One region of the Thioalkalivibrio sp. ALMg13-2 genome, then DNA from elsewhere that is predicted to be linked to it. Evidence: predicted binding sites of a transcription regulator. Region 1 holds the regulator's gene; the other holds the start of a gene.
What was found. Region 1 encodes sigma-54, which starts transcription at its own class of promoters, with help from an activator protein. Its sites were predicted from a motif close to TGGCANGNTNCNTGCTT; they were not measured.
Positions count from the first base shown of each region.

Region 2: the regulator sigma-54 is predicted to act here: its motif matches at 2,700-2,716, upstream of F618_RS0106725 (TorF family putative porin).

Region 1 is NZ_KB906107.1:83,018-87,403, reverse strand. It holds gene rapZ (RNase adapter RapZ) at 1-593, opposite strand, end outside; gene hprK (HPr(Ser) kinase/phosphatase) at 601-1,632, opposite strand; gene F618_RS0107345 (PTS sugar transporter subunit IIA) at 1,681-2,148, opposite strand; gene hpf (ribosome hibernation-promoting factor, HPF/YfiA family) at 2,152-2,490, opposite strand; gene F618_RS0107335 (RNA polymerase factor sigma-54) at 2,507-3,991, opposite strand; gene lptB (LPS export ABC transporter ATP-binding protein) at 4,080-4,386, opposite strand, start outside.
Region 2 is NZ_KB906106.1:82,637-87,022, reverse strand. It holds gene msrA (peptide-methionine (S)-S-oxide reductase MsrA) at 1-169, shown strand, start outside; gene F618_RS0106740 (gamma-glutamyl-gamma-aminobutyrate hydrolase family protein) at 209-976, opposite strand; gene F618_RS0106735 (amidoligase family protein) at 1,026-2,051, opposite strand; gene folB (dihydroneopterin aldolase) at 2,125-2,490, shown strand; gene F618_RS0106725 (TorF family putative porin) at 2,771-3,502, shown strand; gene F618_RS0106720 (P-II family nitrogen regulator) at 3,571-3,909, shown strand; gene F618_RS0106715 (ammonium transporter) at 3,944-4,386, shown strand, end outside.

The DNA of each region.
Region 1 (4,386 bases):
TAGTGCGGATTGGGCAAGCAGCGCACGTCGAACACGAAGTCGGAATCCAGAGGCGCGCCGTGTTTGAAGCCGAAAGACTGGAATTGCAGGGATAGCTCGTGTTCTCCGCGCTCGCCTATGCGGTCGCGCAGGGTGCGGGCCAGATCGTGCATCGACAGGCGCGAGGTGTCGACCGTCAGGTCGGCCTCCGCCGCCACATGGCCCAGCCACTCGCGCTCGCGGTCGATGGCCTCGACCAGTGGCACGCCGTCGCGCGCCAGCGGGTGGCGCCGGCGGGTCAGATGGTAGCGCCGCAGCAGCACCTCGCTGGCCGCCTGCAGGAACAGGACCTCCACCTGCACCCCGTCCGCCCGTAGTTGCGCCAGGAGACCGGAGAACCCTTCCAGGGCCTCCAGGCCGCTGCGCACATCCACGCCCACGGCCAGGTGGCGGTCGGTCTCGGTGTCGTAGTGGCCCTGCCGGACCTGATCGATCAGGTCCGGCAGCAGCGGCAGCGGGAGGTTGTCGACGCAGAAGTAGCCGGCATCCTCCAGGGTGTGCAGGGCCACGGTCTTGCCGGACCCGGACAGGCCACTGACGATTAGCAGGCGCATGGCCGATTCAGCCCTCCGGGTCCGGGTTGGGGACCGTAGTGGCGGGCACCGCGCGATGGTAGGGCGGCTCCTCCGTCTCGCCGCTCATCTGGCGGCGCTGGCGTGCGCGCAGGTCGTCGCCAGCGATATAGCCCTGCATGTGCAGCATGTGGTTGCGCACGGCCGCCTCGATCATGACCGCGATGTTGCGCCCCGGCGCGATCGGCAGGCTGATCAAGGGGACGCGCAGGCCGAGGATATCGATCTCGCCGCGGCGCCCGTTCAGCCGGTCATCGGGGACCGGCGAGGGTTCGCCATGATCGCGCAGGTCGATGATCAGGCGCAGGTACTTGCCGCCCTTGATCGCGGAATCGCCGTACATGGCGCGGATGTTGAGCACCCCAAGACCGCGCACCTCGAGCAGGTCCTGGAGCAGGGCCGGGCAGTGGCCGCGCACGATATCGGGCGCAATGCGCGCGAACTCGGGGGCATCGTCGGCGATCAGGCGATGCCCGCGCGAGATCAGTTCCAGTGCGACCTCGCTCTTGCCGACGCTGGAGGCGCCGCTGATCAGCACCCCGATCCCGAGGATCTCCATGAACACGCCGTGGCGCACCTCGAAATGAGCCAGGCGCTGCTGCAGGAAATAGCGCAGAAGCGAGATGATCTCGTGACTGCTGGTGCTGGAGCACAGGATCAGCGGCAGCGCCTCCTGCGGGGCGTCGGGCATCTCCGAGAACGGACAGGTGTCCTCGGCGAAGATCACCGCGGTGGTCCCAGTGCGGGCCATCTCCAGGATCAGGTCGTTGCACTGGGTGGCGCTGAGGCTGGAGATGTAGCGTGCCTCGAAGTCGCCGATGATCTGGATGCGGTTGGGCCGGATCAGGTTGAGATGGCCGGCCAGCGGCAAGTCGTCCCCGTCGTCGCCGACCAGCTTGCGGTCGGGTGCTGCATGTTCGCCGTGTACGAAGCGAAGATCCAGGCGGTTTCCCATGGCCTGGATCAGGCTTTCCACGTTGATGTCGCGGGCGATCCCGCCTTCTCCCAGCGCCTCGTTCATGGCAGACGCTGCGCGCCGGAATCGCGGCTGGAGGCGGGTTCCACGGGCTTAGTCCTCGCTGAAGCGGCGCACGAGTTCCTGTTCCAGGGCCGCCGCGTCCCCGGCCCGGCGCAGCGCTCCGATGGTGTCTGGCTGAGACAGGCCGCGGGCGAGCTGGGCCAGCAGGTCGAGATGGTCGCCGGTGGCGGCCTCCGGGACCAGCAGTGCGATCAGGATATCGACCGGCTCGTGATCCATGGCGTCGAAGTCGACGCCCTTTTCCAGGCGCAGCACGGCCACGCGCGGCGCCTCGAGATCGGCCAGGCGGCCATGGGGAATCGCAACCCCATGGCCGAGACCGGTGGATCCGAGTTTTTCGCGCGCGGACAAGGCCTCGAAGATCGCGTTGCTCCCCGGTCCCGTGCCGTCACCTCCGCCGGCGAGGAGGTCCGCCAGGGCCTCCAGGGCCCGTTTCTGGCTGGAGCACTCGGGTTGCAGGCCAATGCGCTCGGAGGTGATCAACTCGGCAATCGTCATGGATCAGGAGGCCTGCTCGCGGTTGCGCTGGGCACCTTCGGCGCGGTGGTGGTCCTTGACCTTTTCCTTGTGCTTGATCAGCTGACGGTCGACTTTGTCGATCAGCGCGTCGATCGCGGCATACATGTCCTCGTGAGAGGCCTCGGCGTGGATGTGATTGCCGCTGACCTGGAGATTGGCTTCGGCCTGGTTGTGCTGATTCCGGGTCTTCTCGTGGGTCAGCACGACGTGGACGTCGATGACCTTGTCGAAGTGGCGCTCCAGCTTCGCGAACTTCTCGTTGACGTAGTCGCGCAGGGCGTCGGTGATGTCCACGTGGTGGCCGGTCAGGTTGATCTGCATGGTCAGGACTCCTTGGTTACTTGCTGCCGGTGGGCATCGAGGCCATCTGCCGGCGTTCGCTGGATGAAGGGATGTGCATCGCCTCGCGGTACTTGGCCACGGTGCGGCGCGCTACGTTGATGCCCCGGTCCGACAGGACCTGGGCGAGCCGGGCATCGCTGAGCGGCTTGTTCGGGGGTTCGTCGCCAATCAATTCGCGAATCATGGCACGGATGGCGGTGGCGGAACACTCGCCGCCATCGTTCGTGCCGACATGGCTGGAGAAGAAATACTTGAACTCGAAGACCCCGCGCGGGGTGTGCATGTATTTCTGCGTGGTAACCCGCGAGATGGTCGATTCGTGCATCTCCAGGGTCTCGGCAATGTCGCGCAGGATCAATGGCTGCATCGCGACGTCGCCATGCTCGAGAAAGCCCTGCTGGCGGTGGACGATCGCCTCGGCGACCCGCAGCAGGGTGTCGTTGCGGCTGTGCAGGCTCTTCAGGAACCAGCGTGCCTCCTGCAGCTGATCACGCATAAAGGCGCTGTCGCGGGCATCCGAGACCTGGCGCACCATGCCGGCGTAGAGGTCGTTGATGCGGATACGCGGTGCGATCTCCGGGTTTAGATCCACGCGCCAGCCCTCGGTGGTGTGGCGCACGTAGACATCCGGGACCACGTATTCCGAGGTGGCGGAGCTGATCTGTGCGCCGGGGCGCGGGTTCAGGGTGCGGATCAGGTCCAGTGCGCGGGCCAGTTCGTCCGGGTCGCGTACGCCGGACTGGCGCTGCAGGGCCTTGTAGTCGCGCTTGCCCAGGCTGTCCATGCCGTGTTCCAGGATCGCCCGTGCGGCCTCGCGGGCCGGGGCGTCCGGGGCCAGTTCGCGTAGCTGGATCTCCAGGCACTCCCGCAGGTTGCGCGCGCCGACCCCCAGCGGGTCGCATTGCTGAATCCAGTGGAGCACTGCCTCGACCTCGTCGACGCCGACGGTTTCATCCTCGCCTCGGCTGATGGTCTCGGCCAGGGTTTCCAGGTCACCCTCGAGATAGCCGTCGGGGCTGATGGCGTCGATCAGGGCCGCCCCGATGCGCTGGTCGCGCGGTGTCAGATGGCTCAGATGCAGCTGCCACAGCAGATGATCCTGCAGGCCCTCACCGTCGTCGTCGCTGGTGTTTTCCAGCGGGTCGCGGTCATCCACGCCCTTGTTGGGCGTCGGGGCCGGCTCGTAGATGTCGTCCCAGCGGCTGTCGGTCGTCAGTTCCTCGGGGATCACGTCGTCGCTGGTGGTGGTGGCCTCCATGCGATCGCCTTCCACCAGCTCGCCGTCCTGGTTCAGGCGCTCGGTGTCGGCCTCGGCATCTTCGTCCTCGACCTGTTCGAGCATGGGGTTGCTCTCCAGCGCCTGCTGGATCTCCACCTGGAGCTCGAGCGTGGACAGCTGCAACAGGCGGATCGCCTGCTGCAGTTGCGGGGTCATGGTCAGCGTCTGACCCAGCTGCAGATTCAGGCCGGGTTTCAGCATCGGGTATGCGGGGCGAGGGTTGGCATTGATGGAATCTTAAAGCCTGCCTTGTGGTTTGTGCACCGACCGGGCCGCATATGGGGCGCTTTCACAGGCGGAAGTTCTCGCCGAGATAGACCCGGCGCACCTGGGGATCGGCCAGCAGCTCGTCCGGTGTCCCGGCGGCCAGCAGGCGGCCTTCGCTTAGAATATAGGCCCTGTGGCAGATGCCGAGGGTCTCGCGCACGTTGTGATCGGAGATCAGTACGCCGATGCCGCGCTGGGCGAGATGCCGAATCACGTCCTGGATGTCGCCGACCGAGATCGGATCCACCCCGGCGAAGGGCTCGTCCAGACAGATGAAGCGCGGATCCCCGGCCAGGGCGCGGGCGATCTCGGCGCGGCGGCGTTCGCCG
Region 2 (4,386 bases), on a different contig from region 1:
CCAACGCTTCCAGGCCGCGCTGGACAAGGCACGGGGCGGAACGATCACCACCGAGATCGGCGAAGGGCCGGCGTTCTATTTCGCCGAAGAGGATCACCAGCAATACCTGGCCAAGGTCCCCCACGGCTACTGCGGCCTCGGCGGCCTCTCCGTGCCGTACCCGGCCTGAGCGCCTGCCCTTCTTCGTGTCTTCTTGGTGAATCGGGTTTTAGCCGGTATTGGCGGCGGCCTGAACGAGGGCGTGGAACAGACGCTGGTGGCGGCGCTTCTGGGGCAGGTATTCCGGGTGCCACTGCACGCCGATGCACCAGCCGCGGTCGGCTTCGATCGCCTGTACCACGCCGCTGCTCTCGCGGCCGGCGACCCTTAGCCCGCGGCCCAGGCCATCCACCGCCTGATTGTGCAGGGCGTTCACGTGCAGCGTGGCGTCGCCCAGGATGTCGGCCAGGTGGCTGCGCGGCTCCAGCTGGACCGGCTTGACCGGCAACAGGCTGCGGGCCTGCGGTGTTTCCACGTAGAACTCGGCCAGGTCGCGCTGCAGCGTGCCGCCGCGCACCACGTTGACCAGCTGCATGCCGCGGCAGATGCCGAGGATCGGGCGGTGATCGTCCAGCGCGCGGTGGATCAGGGCCTTCTCCAGGCGGTCGCGGTCGACGTCCAGTACCCCGCCGTGCGACTGGAACAACCGGCGCAGTAGCCACAGGGCCGGGTAGAAGAGATAGCCGATCAGCCGTTGCGAGAGGCGGCGCTCCGCCTGGCGGATGGCGGCCGCATCCGGTCCATCGGGCAGGGTCTCGCCGTAGAGCTCGGGGTCGACATCCGCCCCGCCGCCCACGATCAGTCCGTCGAACGGGCAACGGCCGCGCGGTCGGCCCGGGCGCAACCGCAAAGGGCGGCCTCCCGCGCGCCACACCGCCAGGGCGGTGAACAGCCAGGCCGGACCCCCGCCCTGGTCCGGCCCGGAGATCGCGATCACCGGGCGACGGGCTTGGGGCGTGACCCGGCTGGTTGCATTGGGAGCCGAGTCAGAACCAGTCACGAAGGCGCTGGCTCCAGTCGTCGGCCCAGCGGCCGAGGGCCTGGCCGGGGCGTTCCATATATTCCCGCGACAGGCGCTCCAGGCGTTCCGGATCCGCCGCCAGGCGTTCCACCTCGACCCAGCCATTGAACGGGCGCGCCAGGCTCCAGTCCGGGTCGTCGATCTCGCAGTTCGGCAGGCGGTAATGGAAGGCCGGGCGCGGTTTGATCAAGTCGTGTTCCACCGGTGCGGCGTTGACCCGTTCCGGGTCCAGGTGGGCAAACAAGGGCAACAGGTCCAGTGGTCGGTTGCGGGTTGGGCTGTGCGCCAGGTAGGCATCGATCAGGCCGGCCTGATCGGGTTGGAACTCCAGGTCCAGCATGTGGCGTACAAAGGGCCCGGGAAATGCCCGAATGTAGGGGGACAGTCGCCGTGCCAGGTCGATTGCGCCGGCCGCGGTGAGGGCCTCGGCCATCAGCAGGAAGCTGCGCAGGATCGCCAGCAGCCACTCGGCATCGGTACGGTGGATCTCGATATTGATCTGCAACCCGAAGGCGTAGAGAAACGAGCGTTCGGTGCCCTGGGCGCCGGCCTCTTGCAGGGCCGCGCGTACCCGGTCCAGGCGGGGCAGGTCGGCCACCGGGATCGGCGGGGCCACGATTTCATGCGGCACCAGGCGGCCGGCGGCGTCGGCCAGCCAGCGATCCAGCGCCGCCTTGTCGGAGTCGTCCAGTTCGATGCCGAGGCGCGCGAGATGCTCGCGGTAGGCCCGGTCCTTCAGCACCCGGGCGTCCAGTTCCAGCTGGAAGTCGCCGACGTCGGTATCGCGCACGCGGGCGACGAACGCACTGTCCGGTTCGATCTGCCCTCCGAATTCGGCCTTTACTGCTTCGGCCATAATCTCCAGCGAGACCCCGGCCATCTCGATCTCTACCCCGATGCGGCGCGGTTCGCCCTCGGGGCTGTCGGGCCACGGGAGGTCGTGGAAGGGCTCGCTCATGCGTGTCTCGAAGCCGTGCAAGGGAAACTCCATGATAACGGCTCGGTGTACCTCGTGCGGCCCGGGCAGTAGGATAGGCGCCGACCTACAGGAGCCCGCCGAGCCCATGGATCGAATCTATCTGCGCGACCTCGAAATCGATGCCGTTGTCGGTGTCTACGACTGGGAACAGCGGATCCAGCGCCGCCTGCGATTCGACATCGAACTGGCGGCGGATACCCGCATCGCCGCCTATTCCGGCGAGATCGGCGATACCGTCGATTACGAGGCGGTGGCCAACGCGGTGCGGGCCATCGTCACGCGCGAGCCGCACGCGCTGCTGGAATCCCTGGCCGAAGAGATCGCCGAGGCCCTGATGACCCAGTTCGGCACCCCCTGGGTGCGCATCAAGCTGGGCAAGCCCGGGGCCGTTCCCGGTGTGCGCGAGGTCGGCATCGAGATCGAACGCGGCACCCTCGCGACGTCCGACTAGCCCCTCTTCTCCTACGGGCCCTTCCGGCCCGCTTTCCTGCCTTTTGTTCCGCGTCTGCCCCGTGCGGACGCCGGACCGTGTTCACACTTTTTGTTGATCGCACGCTTTTGGTGCGTGTGCACTTTTAGTGCGCACCATCCAGAGGCAAAACCTCGTGGTTCGGCCGCAACACGTGTTGTGAAAAGCCGATTTTGCTCCCTTTTGGTACTTGGCACAGCCCGTGCAAGGACCGGGTGTCGACTACGCGACACTCGATTGACCAATCTGGGAGATGACCAACATGAAGAAGTTCACCCGTTCCGCGCTGGCCGCTGCTGTCCTCACCGTAGGCTCCACCGGTGGCGTCGCGTTTACCTCCACCGCCGCCGCGGAGCTGTCCGTGAACATCGGTGCGGTGTCCAACTACTACTTCCGGGGCTTTTCCGAAAGTAATGACGGCGCAGCCATTCAGGGTGGCATTGATTACGAGCACGCCTCCGGTTTCTACGCTGGAACCTGGGTCTCGAATGTTGACTTTGGCGTCGACGAGGGGAATGAAGATCAAACAAGCTACGAAATGGATCTTTATCTCGGGTTTGCCGATGCGTTCGAGAATGGTTTTGGTTACGACGTGGGTTACATCTATTACGCCTATCCGGATGCCCGGGACGATACCGGTTCCCTGAGTGCCGACTTTGGCGAAGTCTACGGTGAAGTCAGCTTCGATACGGGGCCGGTCGGTCTCTATGGCGGCATGGCCTATGTAGTTCACGACAGTGATGACTCGGCCTTGCAGGATGACGACATGTACTTCTACGCCGGTCTGGATATCCCGTTCATGGATGTTTACAGCGCCGGGTTCCTCGTGGGTCGTACCAGCTTCGACGATTCCGATGCCGAAAACTACACCCACTACACCGCCAGCCTGGCGCGCGACGCCGGGGACTGGGGCGAGTTCAGCCTTAACCTCGAGTATGTCGACGAGTCGGACGAGGACCTCGGCGCCTGGGTGGGCTGGTCCAAGACGTTCTGAAGCCGGCTATTACCTCTTAATGCAAAGGCGGGTCCGTGGATCAGCGGACCCGCCCACAGGAGTCTGACATGAAGATGATTACCGCCGTGATCAAGCCGTTCAAGCTTGATGATGTTCGCGAGGCGATCTCGGAGATCGGCGTGCAGGGCATGACCATGACCGAAGTCAAGGGTTTTGGTCGCCAGCGCGGTCATACCGAGTTGTATCGCGGTGCCGAGTATGTAGTCGATTTTCTGCCCAAGGTGAAGCTTGAAGTGGCTGTTGACGAAAACCTGGTGGATCAGGTGGTCGAGGCCATTTCAAAGTCCGCCAGCACGGGCAAGATTGGCGACGGCAAGATCTTTATTACGCCGGTGGAGCAGGTCGTGCGCATTCGCACGGGCGAAACCGGACCGGAAGCGCTTTAAACCTTTGCCTTCCAGCGAATGAGGAATTTCAATCATGGAAATTGAACAGCAAGTTGTCGAACTCGCCTATGCGATGGACACCTTTTACTTTCTGGTGGCCGGTGCACTGGTGATGTGGATGGCCGCGGGCTTTACCATGCTCGAGGCCGGTATGGTGCGCACCAAGAGTGTGGCCGAAATTGCAACCAAGAACATCGCCCTGTATTCGATCGCCAGCATCATGTACATGCTGATCGGCTACAACATCATGTACAGCGATGGTCTCAGCTCTATTATCCCGGGGCTGGGCTTCCTGATCAGCGGCGACAACGCAGTCGCGGACGTGCTGGGTAGCGGTGGCGACATCTACTACTCGGATCGTGCCGACTTCTTCTTCCAGGTCGTGTTCGTGGCCACCGCGATGTCCATCGTCTCGGGTGCCGTGGCCGAACGCATGAAGTTGTGGGCCTTCCTGGCCTTTGCGGTCGTGCTGACCGG